Regions from separate parts of the Peribacillus sp. NPDC097675 genome, predicted to be linked through region 1. Evidence: riboswitches for the same ligand, from Rfam matches in the RefSeq annotation. Region 1 holds a riboswitch; the other holds the start of a gene.
What was found. A riboswitch is a leader RNA that binds a small molecule or an ion and turns the genes downstream of it on or off. The one in region 1 is predicted to bind cobalamin.

Region 1 (7,976 bases):
GCTATAATCTAGTACGTTACAAAAGCCGACTAAGACTTATATAGAGTAAAAGGAAGTGTCATTTTGAATAGATCTACATTAAAACAAGAATGGTTTGGCAATGTTCGAGGGGATATACTCTCCGGTATCGTCGTTGCCCTGGCCTTAATTCCAGAGGCGATAGCTTTCTCCATTATTGCAGGGGTCGACCCGATGGTGGGATTATATGCTTCCTTCTGCATTGCCATTGTCATCTCCTTTGTTGGAGGGCGACCAGGAATGATATCGGCGGCAACCGGGGCTATGGCACTCGTGATGGTTGACCTTGTAAAGGATCACGGCTTGAACTATTTGCTTGCCGCCACCATTTTAACGGGAATCCTTCAGATTCTACTGGGTGTCTTTAAAATTGGGAAGCTCATGAAATTTATACCTAAGCCTGTTATGACTGGATTTGTGAATGCATTAGCCATTATGATTTTCATGGCCCAGCTTACTCATTTTAAAGGGGAAACGTGGGTCATGTATGTCATGACTGCTGGTTCACTCGCCATCATCTATCTATTCCCACGGATAACCAAGGCCGTTCCTTCCTCACTCGTTGCAATCGTCTTCATGACAATCGTGGCTGTTGCAACTAGCGCTTCAGTAAGAACGGTAGGCGACATGGGGCAATTGAGCGAAGCACTTCCGATGTTCTTGATTCCAGATATTCCTTTGACATTCGAGACATTGGCCATCATTTTCCCCTATTCCATTGCCCTTGCATTTGTCGGGTTGCTTGAATCTTTACTAACGGCGCAAATCGTTGACGAAATGACCGATACCGATAGCAATAAAAACCGGGAAGCCAAAGGACAAGGAATAGCGAATATCGTTGCCGGATTCTTTGGTGGAATGGCCGGGTGTGCAATGATTGGACAATCCGGGATAAACATCAAGTCCGGGGGGAGAGGCCGACTGTCCACTTTCGTTGCCGGTGCCTTTTTGTTAACCTTGATTGTATTATTGAATGATGTCTTAATTAAAATTCCGATGGCTGCGCTTGTTGCCGTCATGATTATGGTCTCCATCGGGACTTTTGACTGGTCCTCCTTAAAAAGGCTTCGGATCACGCCTAAAACCGAGGCAATCGTCATGATCGTGACAGTCCTTGTTGTTCTTTATACACATGACTTATCCAAAGGCGTATTCGCCGGGGTGCTCTTGAGCATGATTTTCTTCTCGGCTAAAATTTCTAAAGTGTCGGTCGAGAAAACAGTGGACCAACAGGCTAGAATTATCACTTATAAAATAAAGGGACAGGTATTCTTTGCATCGGTCCAGGACTTCATATCGAATTTCAATCCGCTGGAGAGTGCAGATTCCATTATCATTGATTTTTCCGATTCTAAGATATGGGATGCTTCTGCTGTAGATGCCGTTGAGAAAGTTATCCTGAAATATAGAGTACAAGGCAAGACGGTTCAGGTACTCGGTCTTAATCAAGAGAGTTCCCAATTGCTAAAGAACCTCGCCTCTTATGGTAAATAAATGGTACATGGCTTCTTCATTGTATAAAATCTTCATGAACCGCCAAACTAGAGTGGAGGATACTCTGGATTGGAGGGAGAACCATGTCAACTGAGCAGGATTATACGGCAGCAGACCTATCACCCGACCTTCTCAATGAATTAAAACTCTTTGAAGGCAAAATGCGTGAGGAATCAAACAAAGAACTGATCGTAATTGCGTATGAAAAAGAGAAAGAATCACTGAATTAAAAAAAGGACTCGAGAGCTACTAACAAAGTGGCTTCGAGTCCTTTTTTATATACCTTGCATGCTGCCTGGCTTATAGCTTAGCGAAGATGTCTGTTAAAACCGGTACGATTTGTTTTTTACGTGACACGACGCCTTCTAAAACGGCAATGTTGTTATTCAATGTAACGTTATAGGCTTTTTCCACTGCAACTGCTGATGTTCCTAAAGCCAAGGCAACAGAATCATTCGTTAAGATATCCGTTACGACAAATAAGAATAGATCCAATTCTTTCGCAGCAATGACAGCATGAATCGCTGCTTCGATTTCTGTTTGCTTTGCAAGTACTTCATTCGGATCAACAGCGTTTACTTGAGCAATCTCAACTTTTGCCGTTCCCATAACAAATTCTTTTGCATCAAGAGTGATAAGCTGACCAATCGTTTTATCACTCAAGTCAGCTCCAGCTTTTAGCATGTCCAAGCCATATGTTTCAGCGTTGATGCCGGCAATTTCTGCTAATTCCATAGCCGCTGCGACATCTTGCTCTGTGCATGTAGGAGATTTGAATAGTAAAGAATCAGAAATGATGGCTGAAAGCATAAGACCTGCAATGGCCTTAGGTACTTCAATCCCATTTTCTTTATAAATCTTATTTAAAATAGTAGCCGTGCAGCCAACTGGTTCTGCGCGGTAATATAAAGGATCACTTGTTTCGAAATTAGCGATACGGTGATGGTCGATGACTTCCAATACACGGACTTGATCAATGTCTTCCGCACTTTGTTGGCGTTCGTTATGATCGACCAAAATGACGCCATCCGCTTCACCTGCCACCTTTTCAACAAGGCGTGGTGCTTCAAATTTGAATTGGTCCAACGCATATTGTGTTTCACCATTCACTTCACCAAGACGTACTGGTTCAGCATTGATGCCCAACTGCTTTTTCAGATCAGCATAAGCGATGGCTGAACAGATAGTGTCGGTATCCGGATTTTTATGTCCAAAAACTAATATTTTTTCCACGATTTTTGCTCCTTTTTCTTAAATGATTTTCAGGGTTCTTCTTCTTTTCAATAAGCAGAATCCCTAGTTTTGCTATGTAATTTATTTTAACACAAAACAGCTGACATTCCTCGATGGATTTTTCTATTGCTGACTATATTCTTTGGTTATGCCCCTTCCCTTTATCCCACTTGTCAATAGATATGGTTTCGTTTTCCACAAATATATCTCTTGAATTATCGGCATAGATGGCTTACGATAATATAAGCATAAATACTAGATATTGACTTATTCAACAACTTAACTAACTATATATAGAATTAATGGAACCAAGGTGCCAGAGATGGCTGAAAAGGGAATTCGGTGTAATCCCGAAACTGTCCCCGCAACTGTAAATGTGACGAAATGAGAAAACCACTGTATAGCTCTCTATACGGGAAGGACTCAAAGTAGGATGATCATGAGTCAGGAGACCTGCCTGGTTTTTTCATGTTTCTTATTCTTCGGGGATTGAGATGGTGAAACGATAGTGTAACGGCTATTTTTTCATGGCTCTTTTATCCTATCGTTTGATCCGCTCAATTTATTGGGCGGATTTTTTATTTATGTACGTTTTAAGAGGAGGATCATTTATGACTCAAACATATAACTCGACTATAGAAAATGAAACAAAATCAATCCAGCTCGCGATGCTATCCAAGGATTTCGAAAACCGGCTTGATATGGACAAATTCAAAAAGCGTTTCACTAAATGGAGCGATCGAAAAAGTGATGCTTCGGAAGAACAAACATCCAAAAAACTAATTCAGCTTGCACTTGAGAGTGTCGATATCGATGCTCCTGATTGGACATTCGTCGCTGCTAGAGAACTATTGAACACCATGTATCGTGATGCCCAAACAAACCGGGGCTATGAAGGCAGAAGCTATGGACCCTTCTATGAATTGATTCAAGAACTTTCGCAACAGCATGAAGGTCAGCGTTATCCCGTTTATAAATTGGAGCTTCTCGACTCTTACACTAAAGCAGAGATCGAAGAATTGGGTTCGGTCATCAATCCGGAAAACGATAAACTATTTTCATATATCGGAATCTATCTATTGAATGACCGCTACTTGGCCCGTCCCAAAAGAGACAAGGTCTATGAACTTCCTCAGGAGCGCTTCATGATCATAGCTATGGAAATCATGAGGCTGGAAAAATCAGAACACCGCCTGCAGCTTGTAAAAGAAGCATACTGGGCCATGTCCAATCTATATATGACGGTTGCAACCCCTACCCTCTCAAATGCCGGGAAGACCCATGGGCAATTGAGCTCATGCTTCATCGACGCAATCGAGGATTCCATCGACGGCATTTATCAATCAAACCATGATGCCGCAAAAGTATCCAAATTCGGTGGCGGCGTCGGTCTGTATGTCGGGAAAATCCGCTCGCTCGGTTCTGATATCCGTGGTTTTTCTGGCAACAGTTCAGGTACGACTCCTTGGATACGTCTCTTTAACCAAACAGCCGTCAGCGTCGACCAATTGGGGCAACGTAAAGGTGCCATTGCCATCTATCTCGACGCATGGCATAAAGACATCATGAGTTTCTTGGACTTAAAGACACAAAACGGAGATGACCGCCTAAAGGCACATGATATTTTCACAGGTGTCTGTATCCCTGATTTGTTCATGGAAGCCGTACGCGACCGAAAAGAATGGTACCTTTTCGACCCTCATACCGTGAAGCAAACCCTTGGGTTTTCACTCGAAGATTTTTACGATGAGAAAAAAGGGGAAGGAAGTTTCAGAGACCATTACTCCCTCGCTATAGAGGCTGCGGAGAACGGCACACTTCCAGGCTATAGTTTCGAGAAAATCAAGGCGATGGACATTATGAAGGCCATCATGATTTCACAATTAGAAGAAGGCGTACCCTATATGTTCTACCGTGACGAGGTGAACAGGAAGAATCCCAATAAACATAAAGGCATGATCTATTGTTCGAACCTTTGCACCGAGATTGCCCAAAATTTAAGCCCTTCAACGATCACCGACGAATATGAAACAGAAGATGGCGATGTCGTCGTGGTTCGCAAGAGCGGTGATTTCGTTGTCTGTAACCTTTCTTCCATCAACCTGCCCCGTGCAGTGAACAGCGATGTATTGGACAGATTGATTCCAATTCAAATCCGCATGCTCGATAACGTCATTGACGTGAATACCTTACCCGTCAAGCAGGCTTCCATTACGAACAAGCGCTACCGGTCAATTGGCTTAGGTACATTCGGGTGGCATCACTTACTGGCGACACAAAATATCTACTGGGAGTCTGATGAAGCCGTTCAGTATGCCGATGCCCTATATGAGAAAATCGCATATCTAACCATTAAAGCCTCCAATGAATTGGCCAAGGAAAAAGGGGCCTATCCATACTTCGAAGGGTCGGATTGGCATACGGGAGAGTATTTCAACCTTCGTGACTATACGGATTCAAAATGGTTGGAATTAAAAGAAGAAGTGCAGCAGTATGGCACGAGAAACGGCTATTTAATGGCGATAGCCCCAAACTCATCGACGGCCAAAATCGGTCATTCCACCGATGGAATCGATCCGTTATATGAAATTGAGTTTTACGAAGAGAAGAAAAACTTCAAATTCAAAGTAACCGCACCTGGATTGACGCCTAAAACGTATGAATACTATAAAAAAACGCGCTTCCATTTGGACCAAAAGGAAAGCATCAGGCAAAATGCAGCCCGCCAGCGTCATATCGACCAGGCCATTAGCTTCAACTTATATGTACAAAACACAATCAAAGCCAAGGTGTTATTGGATATCCACCTGACAGCTTGGGAAAGCGGGTTGAAGTCGACATATTATCTTCGTTCCACTTCATCCGAATACGATAACGCGTGCGAGAGCTGCTCTAGTTAACTAGTTTCATCGGAATTATTTTTTGAAGGAGATTTTATAGATGACAAACCATATCAAGAAAATCAGGATGCTCGAACCAACCCATCCTACAAAAGCAACGGGCGTATTCAAAGGAGAAGCTTCAGGCTTCCTCCTTTGGAATGACATTCAATATGAGAAATTCTATGACACATACACACAGCTCATCAATAATTTTTGGAAGCCATCGAGCGTGAACATGATTCAGGATAAAAAGCAGTGGGGGGAATTGGACGAGGACATTCAGGACGCTTTCCTCGATATCCTCACGATGATTGCCGGGATGGACAGCCTTCAAACACCGACATTAGTGGAAATCCTCCGCTACATCAAAGATCCGGCAGCAAAGGCGATCCTCGCCAACATGGCCCAGCAGGAATCGATTCATAATGAGTCCTATTCTTATATCCTCGCTTCTTTGATTCCTGTCGGCCAGCAAAAACAGCTTTTTGACCGCATTAAAAAGCACCCGGAAGTGATCAAGCGGAATCAACCGATTGTGGATGCCTATCAAACATTTGTGGATGACCCTAGCCCTCAGCATTTATTCGAGGCCCTCATCCATTCCACGAACCTTGAAGGGATTTATTTTTACCTGGCTTTTGCCTTCTATTACAACTTAGGCCGGCAAAACCTGATGACCGGTTCGGCAACGATGATTTCCTATATTCATCGCGATGAAATGGTTCACTTCGATTTCATTGGCATGCTTATCCAAATCTTGATGTATGAATACCCGGAGCTGAATAATGAAGACAACACGAAATTCATCTATACGACGATTGAAAAAGCCGTTGAACTTGAAAAGGAATGGTCCGAATATATGCTTGAAGATATCCAAACGAAAGCAGATCTCGACTTGGAAGAATTCAACGAGTATATCGAATATATCGCCAACAAACGACTACGCATGCTTGGACTTGATAACTTGTATCAAGAATATAGCGAAAACCCAATGCCCTGGATCAAAACGTTCGACGATGAATCCATCGGGCTAACGAAAACCGACTTCTTCGAGCAAAAATCGAGAACCTATAGCCAAGTAAATGCTAGCAATGGGTTCGATGAGCTATAAAACGGCCATCGTCCATCATTCGGCAGGCGGCAATACAAAGGCGCTCGCTGAAGTTATTGCTTCCCTATTGCCTAATGCAAAGCTATTTCGGGTTATTGAATTTGATACCCAGACAGTGCATGAGTATGATTCGTTGATTGTCGGTACCTATACATGGGGAAATGGCGAGCTTCCTGCCAGAATGTCCGCCTTCTATGCGGAGCTAGAACAAATGCCAATCTCACACCTGAAGACTGGTGTCTTCGGAACGGGTGAAACCAATTATAATCATTTTTGCGGAGCCGTCGACCAATTTCGTGACATGCTCTTTGCCAATAGCCAATTGGTCGCTACTTTGAAGATTGAACAATTGTATCAAGAGACGGACCTTCACCGGATAAAAAAGTTCGCTTCTCTTTTTAAAAACTAGCAACCTCGCAGACTTATAAATACAAAATAAAAAGACCCCAAATTGGGGTCTTTATTAACGTTCGATTATTTTTGAACGTTAGCAGCTTGTGGTCCACGAGCGCCTTGTTCGATTTCGAAAGAAACTTCTTGGCCTTCTTCAAGAGTTTTGAAGCCTTCACCTTGAATAGCTGAGAAATGTACGAATACGTCGTCTTGTCCTTCAACTTCGATGAAACCGAAACCTTTTTCTGCGTTAAACCATTTTACTTTACCTTGTACCATGTTAGTTCCTCCTGTGTTTGGAAAAAATCCGTTTTATTACTATTTTTGGTTCTGGATAATGTCTCAAGAGGAACCCTAAAACGGTAAATCCTTCTATCAAACAACTTATTCCGAACAAAAATAATTACCCATATTATAGCATGGGTAATTAACTGAAAACAATATTAATGATCGGAATTTTGCCGACAAATTCCCCTAATATTCTACATTTTTCTTTTCTTATTTTGACGGAATCCTTCATCTAATAAGTAGCGTTCCGCTTCGATAGGGCTTTCGAAACACTCCTCTAAATTCGGTCCTGAGTATACGTTCCAAAGCTGGTCTTCTCGAACAAGCGATAGCTCCTGCTTGTCCTGGCCAACCCAAGTACCTTCCAACTTAGTGAATTCATCGTCTTCCTCTTCTTCTTGCATGACAGGAGGTTCCGATAAATAGGACAAGCTAGTTTTGATCAAAGCTTTCAATTCCTCTTCGGAATAATCACGTATATTGATGAATCCTTTGCGGTCTGTTTCCTTCTTTTTCAGATGGCCTGCATATACAAAGCCATTTCCATTCGGATGAAG
Region 2 (7,976 bases), on a different contig from region 1:
GCCAATTATCCTTGTTGGCATCTTGATCTTGTATTCACTACGCTGGAGAATCAATCTACTGACCTTGCCTGAGGATGAGGCAAAATCGCTAGGTATCCCGGTCACTAGATTGAAGTGGACAGTCATTCTTGGTGCGACGCTAATTACCGCTTCTTCTGTAGCGATAGCCGGTATCATCGGCTGGGTAGGTTTGATTATCCCCCATGTGGCAAGGATGCTTGTCGGGAACAACAACCAGCTTGTCCTCCCGGTATCCCTATCGATTGGTGGCGCTTATTTACTACTGATAGATAACCTGGCTCGTTCTGTAACGGCTACGGAAATCCCACTATCGATATTGACAGCCATTATCGGCGCACCATTCTTTGCAATTCTACTTAGAAAGACAGGAGGTGGGTGGTCATGAAAATCGAGGTGCGGGGAGGAAATTTTTTCTATGCAAAAAAAAGAGAGAAAGCTCCTTTCCTTTACCAGACCGACATTGACTTTTCGTTGAATGATGGAGAGATCATGGCGATCCTTGGTCCGAACGGTGCAGGAAAGACTACGATGTTAAAATGCATCACCGGCCTCCTGGAATGGAAAAAAGGTCAAACGTTGATTGACGGTAAACCACTTACTGCGCTATCACGCAAAACAATCTGGAAACGAATCGGGTATGTTCCACAGGCGCATAAGATGGTTTTCGGATTCACTCTTGAGGAATTGGTTATTATGGGGAGGGCACCCTATATCAGTACGCTGTCCCAGCCTTCTGCAAAAGATCGGGAGGCGGCCATCGCCGCTCTTGAAATGGTTGGCATTGCCCATCTTGCCAAAAAGTCCTGTAACTCTGTCAGTGGTGGGGAATTGCAACTGGCCTTGATTGCTCGGACGCTGGTGTCTGATCCGGATGTATTGATTCTCGATGAGCCGGAGTCGCATCTTGATATTCAGAAGCAAATCGTCATTTTACAGACCCTAAAGCGGTTATCGCAAGAGAAGAACATTTCTTGTATTATAAACACCCATTATCCGAACCACGCATTCTACTTGGCAGACCATGTTTTGATGACTGCCAAGGAAAAACGAGTGGTATATGGAGAGGTCCGTGAAGTGATGACGGAAGCCCGGATGAAAGAGTACTTCGGAATTGAGATGAAGAAAATCATTTACGAGGAAGAAGACGACTTTTTGATTGAAACAATGGTGCCGAAAGATCTAGGTCTTTTACGTGATCAAAGTACATGCCGTTTTAATAACTTTTAATCGAGAAAGAAGGTAGCCAAACCGATTGGTTGCCTTCTTTTTGTTTTCGAAAATGATTGGAATCTAATGAAAGGTAGTTTGAGAGTAATCAGAAATATCATATAATACGTTTTCCGAAATAGTGTATAATGAAAGGCAGTGAAATTATATACATATGAACGATTTGGTGTCTGAAAAGACTTGAAAGGGAAGTTGGTGAAATACCAACGCGGTCGCGCCACTGTAAATGGGAGTAAACGGACGAATGCCACTGTATGAATGTATGGGAAGGCGCCGTTAACAATGACCATGAGCCAGGAGACCTGCCAAAATTCGTACACCGGTTACCTACGCGGATAGGGAGGTGTGTGGCAGAGCTATGCGTCCGTATTTGTGCCATACAAGCATCTTCCGTTTTAATGGGGGATGTTTTTTTGTATGCCTGGGACAGTACATACAACCCATTGTAGAAGGTTAAGAATGAGCTATTTTAAAAGAAAATAAATAAACGCAAGAAAGATGGGGGTTTTGTAATGAGGAAGATGTGTAGTCTCGTTTTTGTGCTAGGGTTGACAATCAGTATGCTGATTGGCTGTAGCGATATATCCAAGGAAGGAATAGAAGAAAAGCAGTCGACACAAGGTGAAAATCAAAGCTTCCCGCTTACAATACGAGATGCAGTTGATGAAAAGGTCACCATCGAGCAAAAGCCGGAAAGAATCATCTCATTAATACCGAGTAATACCGAGGCGGTCTTCGCTCTAGGTTTAGGAAAGAAAGTTATCGGAGTTTCCGAGAATGATAATTACCCGGAAGAAACAAAAGACATCCAAAAAATTGGTGGAATGGAAATAGACACTGAGATGATTGTATCCTTAAAGCCGGATATTGTTCTTGCCCACGAGAGTGTTCATAATTCAAGAGAAGGCATCCAGCAGCTTAAGGATGCTGGAATTCCAGTACTTACCGTCAACGATGCTCAAAGTTTTAAAGATGTGTATGCGTCTTTAATGATGATTGGGGAGGCAACAGGGGAACTTGATAAAGCAAAGGAAATCGTTACGACGATGGAGAAAAAGGTTGAAACGATCCAAGAAAAAGCTAAGACCATTAAGGATGAGGAAAGAAAAAGCGTGTTAGTGGAAGTTTCGCCGTCACCAGAAATTTATACGACGGGAAAAAATACTTTCATGGACGAAATGTTGGGCATCATTTCAGCGGATAATGTATCGGGTGGATTGGACGGATGGGTCAAACTTGATGAAGAGTCATTGATTGCGGCCAATCCAGATGTCATCATTACAACCTATGGTTATTACACAGGTAACCCAGTCAAAGAAGTCACGGGACGAAATGGATGGGATAACATCAAGGCAGTTAAGAATGGAGCAGTCTTCGATGTCCATTCGGACCTTGTTACTCGATCCGGTCCAAGGCTTATAGAGGGAGTAGAGGAACTTGCCAAAGCAGTCTATCCGAACGTTTTTGACAACTAAACGGGCAATGGCCTATTTATTTACTCTATCATTCTTGATTATCTCGATGGTGATTGGTATCTCTATAGGCTCGGTATCAGTTCCGGTACCGGTGCTCTTACAAATCATAGGCAAGGAAGTTCTTCATTTACCCATTGCCGGAGAACCGGATGAGACCTTGACGAATATCGTGATGAACATCCGTTTGCCGAGGGTGTTGCTAGCAGGTTTGGTTGGTGCCTCTCTTGCAATTGCAGGGGCAGCATTTCAAGGGCTGCTTCGGAATCCTTTGGCTGATCCTTACACATTGGGAATCTCTTCAGGCGCCTCGCTTGGTGCCGTGTTAACATTGTTTTTAAATATCTCATTGCCGTTTTTTGGCCTATATACATTGCCTACATTAAGCGTTCTATTTTCTTTGATGACGATTTTTTGCGTACTGATCTTCGCCAGAAAAATGGATCGATCCATGAAGGTGGAAACGATTATTTTAACAGGTATCATTTTCAGCTCGTTTCTAAGTGCCTTCATTTCATTGATGATTGCATTGACGGGAGAGGAATTAAGGCAAATCATTAGCTGGCTGATGGGGAGCGTCTCTATGCGCGGCTGGAATTATATTGCGATTATTCTGCCATTTTTCATCGTCGGTTCACTGATTTTGATGATGAACACCCACGAACTGAATGCCATGACGTTCGGGGAAGAGCGCGCGAGGCACTTAGGCGTGAATGTTCAACGGAGAAAAATGCTGATTCTGGTAGCGGGTTCGATACTGACTGGTGCGGCCGTCGCCGTTTCAGGGACGATTGGCTTTGTAGGGTTGGTCATCCCTCATTTGGTCCGCAGGATTTGGGGACCTGACCATAAGCACCTTCTGCCTTTATCACTGATTGTGGGAAGCGGCTTTCTGATATTGGCTGACCTGGTGGCGCGAACGATTATTGCACCTACAGAATTGCCGATAGGTGTAATTACCTCATTGATTGGTGCGCCGGCATTCGCGTTTATTTTATTAAAGAGACGGAGAGAAGGGTAAAAAGCATGCTTGAAGTGAAAGGGTTAACAGGGGGATATGACAATAAAGCTGTATTGGACTCTGTCTCGTTTAATGTGCAAAAGGGAGAGCTTTTCGGCATTTTGGGACCGAACGGAAGCGGAAAAACGACGTTATTAGGCATGCTTAGCGGTATCCTGGAGTATAAGGCGGGTACCATCGGAATCAAGGGGAAAGACCTACAGGAATATTCGGCCAAACATTTGGCACAGGTCATAGCTGTCCTGCCGCAGCATTCCTCATTAGCTTTTTCCTATACGGTAAAAGAGACCGTTTCTCTTGGGCGATATGCCCATCAAAGAGGTTGGTTTCATAGTTGGACTGACGAAGACGAAAAAATTGTTCAACGCGTGATGAGGCAAACAGGAGTGACGGATTTTCAGGAAATGCAATTTGAACGGCTATCAGGCGGAGAAAGGCAGCGGGTTTTATTGGCTCAGGCCCTTGCGCAGGAACCAGAAATCCTTTTTCTGGATGAACCGACGAATCATCTGGACCTTTCCTATCAAAAAGAGCTTCTCGATTTAATGAGGAAAATGGCTAAGGAGCAACAATTAACCGTCATTTCAATTTTTCATGATTTAAACTTGGCAGGCCTATATTGCGATCGGTTGATGTTGCTTGAAAAAGGTCATGTTCAGGTGATAGATGTTCCGAATGAAGTACTTCAACAGGAAAGGATTCAGCAGATTTACCGGACGAAAATTGAAAAGCATCCACACCCAGCCTTGCCAAAGCCGCAAATGTTCATTGTACCTGAGAAGCATGCTGGGGAGTTCGCTCCCTTGGAAATCAATGAAACTCACCTGAAGCAGAATTCAGAGTTCCTTCATTTGAGTTCGCCCATACCACTTAGGACCATGTCATCGGGTGTAACTGGTTCTGGAACGGGATGGCATCAACATTTCGTGAATCGTCATGTCCATTACGATTATAACTGCGAAGACCATCTTGCCGAAATGGCTGATTATTTAAAGACATACGGCTTCGAACCGCAGGAAACCGTCGGAATGATGACAGCCGTTTTTCTTGATACAGTGGCATACCGACTTTTACGGGATGGAGATTTTTCAATATTCGTCATGGTGACGGCTGGTGTGGGGAATGCCATCGACGCTTCTTTAGCAGATAAGCATTCATGGACATCGTCTCCTGGTACGATCAATACCTGGGTCTTTGTGAATGGCCACCTGGCGGAAGAAGCGTTCATTCACAGCATTGTGACGGCAACTGAAGCAAAAGTAAAAGCGCTTCACGATTTACACGTTCTTGACCAGGTGACAAAAACATGGGCGACAGGAACATCAACGGACAGTATCTTGATTGCGGCTACACAAAGAGGAACAGCCCTTCAATATGCAGGGACCATCACACCGCTTGGCAAATTGATTAGCCGTGGTGTGTATGATTGTACGGTAGAGGCAATTGAGAATAGTCGGAAACGGATTGAGGACCTATGATTTACTACCATCTTTATGCAATTACATTGGCATTTTTCCTTGATTTGTTAATAGGGGATCCTCCTAATTGGCCGCATCCGGTTAAATGGATAGGATCGCTGATTAATAAGCTTGATGGAGCTTTCAATAGCGGAAGAAGTAAAAAGCGAAAAGGACTGTTCATGCTACTGATCGTCTTACTGATCGTGTTGGTAGTGACATCCATGACAGTCTATCTGGCTTATAGGGTTCATCCTTTTGCCGGGATCGTCTGGGAAGCGCTCGTGATATCTACGACAATTGCCCAGAAAAGTTTAAAACAGGCCGGAATGGATGTTTATGAACCACTACATACGCAAGATATGGCCCAAGCACGGGTGAAGCTTTCTTATATTGTCGGTCGTGACACGGCTGATCTAGATGAGGCGGAAATCGTCCGGGGTACCGTTGAAACGGTGGCTGAGAACACGAGTGATGGTATCACGGCTCCCCTGTTTTGGGCTGCCATCGGCGGTGCACCGCTCGCCATGATGTATAGGGCAATCAATACATGCGATTCCATTGTCGGGTACAAAAATGATAAATATGGTGATTTTGGTTGGGCCTCCGCCAAGCTTGATGATATCGTGAACTGGATTCCGAGCCGATTGACCGGGTTCTTAATGTTGCTCGGTTCGATATCAGGGCATCATGGCTGGAGAAGACGTTGGACAATCTTATTCCAGGATGCAAAAAAACATCCTAGTCCGAACAGCGGATGGTGCGAAGTAGGGGTTGCGGCTCTCTTGGGAGTCCAATTGGGAGGGAGAAATGTATACAAAGGTGTGGTGTCCAACCGTGCCAGGATGGGCGTTTCAATTGTTCCGCTAGAAGCGATTCATATACAAAAAACGATTACCATCATGCATCGGGCTTCCTTTTTATTCTTGCTGATGCTTTGGTTAGGAGGACTTATATATGCAATTACCAACTCATGGATCTAATCCGCACTATCTATACGAAGCATTGGGTATCGATATGCCACAATCGTTTCTCGACTTCAGTGCCAACATCAACCCTTTGGGTCCGCCTTCTAGTATAAAAGAGAGATGGCCAGGGTTTTTTGAAGGGATTTTGGAATACCCCGATCCACATGCTTTGGAACTGACGCATTTGATTGCCAAAAAGGAAGCACTTCCTGAAGCATGCGTGCTAGTGGGGAATGGAGGAGCCGAAATCATAACGCTTGTGGCGAATGAATTGGCGAATGAACGTGTTTTGATCATTCAGCCAGCTTTTGCCGAATATGCAGAATCCTGTTTGGCAGCGGGCTGCAAGGTAGACTTTTTTCAACTTGAAGCCCCTAGTTGGGAACTTGATTTAGAGCGATTAGGTCCTCTTTTGCCTGAATATGCAGCAATCTTTTTATGTACGCCCAATAATCCCACGGGGATTTCCTACAAAAAGGAGGCAGTTTTGGAATTAATCCAAGCATGTCAAAAAGCTGAATGTTTAGTTGTGGTGGATGAGGCCTTTTATGATTTTACGGATACAGCCTTTTCCTATGCACCCCTTATTAAGAAATTCCCTCATTTGCTGATTTTACGATCGATGACGAAAATTTTTTCCATACCCGGCTTGAGACTGGGTTACCTGCTGGCTGACCCAGGCATCATTACTAGGGCTAAGGCCTTTAAGCCACAGTGGAGCGTCAATCATATAGCCATGGAAGTCGGAAAGCTCTGTCTGGTTGAGGACGAATATGTAAATAGAACAAGAGTATACATTCAAGAGCAAAAAAAGAGTTTATTTCGCATTTATAAAGAATTGGATATGGTGGTGTCCGATAGCACGGTGAATTTTTACTTGGTCCAAGACGAATCCATGTCCCTTTTCCCTTTTTTATTGAAAAAGGGGATTGTGCCACGCCACACCGTTAATTTTCCAGGTTTGGATGGTAGGTGGCTCCGGTTTGCCGTGAAGAGCCAACAGGATAATGAGGCACTGATGGAGGGGGTAAAACAGTGGAGAAATCGTGGCTCTATTTTATAACGGGAGGCGTTCGCAGCGGCAAAAGCAGCTTTGCGGAAAAAAAGGCGGTGGACCTTGCGATTCAATCGGGAGGGACCTTGCATTACCTTGCATGTAGCCGTAGTACCGATGCCGAAATGGAGAAGCGTATTGACCGGCATCGAAAGGATCGGGAGAGTAGTCCACTTGCTTGGACGACATCGGAATATCCGACAGATATAACACGGATCGGGCAGGCTCTGAATTCAAAGTCAATCGTGCTGCTCGATTGCCTCACAACGTTGTTGGATAACGAATTATTCCTTCCGGGTGTTCCTCTTGATGAGGACTTCTTATATGAAATATTCGCGAAAATAATTAATGGAATCGATGAAATCAGGAGTAAAGCTCAATGCTTGATCATCGTCAGCAATGAAGTGGTACAGGAGCCTATTTTTCAAAATGAATTCCTGCATATATACGGAAAAATGCTCGGTCAGCTTCATCAATCGATCGTAGACAAGGCTGACGAGGCTTATCTTGTGGAATCAAGCATTCCTATAAGAAAGAAAGAGGGTATCTCGGAATGAATACCTGGATCGGTTTTTTAATTAACCTACAATTTTTTACGGTATTCCCCATAAAAAAACAACTCCCGATGGATAAGAAATATATTCACCGGGCAATTCAAACGTTTCCTTTAGTCGGAATATTTCTAGGTTTGATTTTAGGGGGAGTGCTATATGGGCTTGTGGAATGGACACCATTTTCCTCCCTTGCCATTGCGTT

Region 2: it holds a riboswitch for cobalamin, as region 1 does, so the genes downstream of both, ACQKL5_RS17240 (ABC transporter substrate-binding protein) here and ACQKL5_RS16735 (ribonucleoside-diphosphate reductase subunit alpha) in region 1, are expected to answer to the same signal.

What each region holds. Positions count from the first base shown of each region.
Region 1 covers NZ_JBNNSK010000011.1:120,807-128,782, reverse strand. The annotation lists gene ACQKL5_RS16750 (SulP family inorganic anion transporter) at 61-1,512, shown strand; gene ACQKL5_RS16745 (hypothetical protein) at 1,596-1,742, shown strand; gene ACQKL5_RS16740 (manganese-dependent inorganic pyrophosphatase) at 1,813-2,745, opposite strand; cobalamin riboswitch at 3,039-3,220, shown strand; gene ACQKL5_RS16735 (ribonucleoside-diphosphate reductase subunit alpha) at 3,357-5,645, shown strand; gene ACQKL5_RS16730 (ribonucleotide-diphosphate reductase subunit beta) at 5,686-6,738, shown strand; gene ACQKL5_RS16725 (flavodoxin domain-containing protein) at 6,710-7,147, shown strand; gene ACQKL5_RS16720 (cold-shock protein) at 7,213-7,410, opposite strand; gene ACQKL5_RS16715 (hypothetical protein) at 7,614-7,976, opposite strand, start outside.
Region 2 covers NZ_JBNNSK010000012.1:15,021-22,996, reverse strand. The annotation lists gene ACQKL5_RS17250 (FecCD family ABC transporter permease) at 1-406, shown strand, start outside; gene ACQKL5_RS17245 (ABC transporter ATP-binding protein) at 403-1,248, shown strand; cobalamin riboswitch at 1,396-1,572, shown strand; gene ACQKL5_RS17240 (ABC transporter substrate-binding protein) at 1,761-2,723, shown strand; gene ACQKL5_RS17235 (FecCD family ABC transporter permease) at 2,731-3,741, shown strand; gene ACQKL5_RS17230 (heme ABC transporter ATP-binding protein) at 3,747-5,219, shown strand; gene cbiB (adenosylcobinamide-phosphate synthase CbiB) at 5,216-6,181, shown strand; gene cobD (threonine-phosphate decarboxylase CobD) at 6,156-7,229, shown strand; gene ACQKL5_RS17215 (bifunctional adenosylcobinamide kinase/adenosylcobinamide-phosphate guanylyltransferase) at 7,202-7,777, shown strand; gene cobS (adenosylcobinamide-GDP ribazoletransferase) at 7,774-7,976, shown strand, end outside.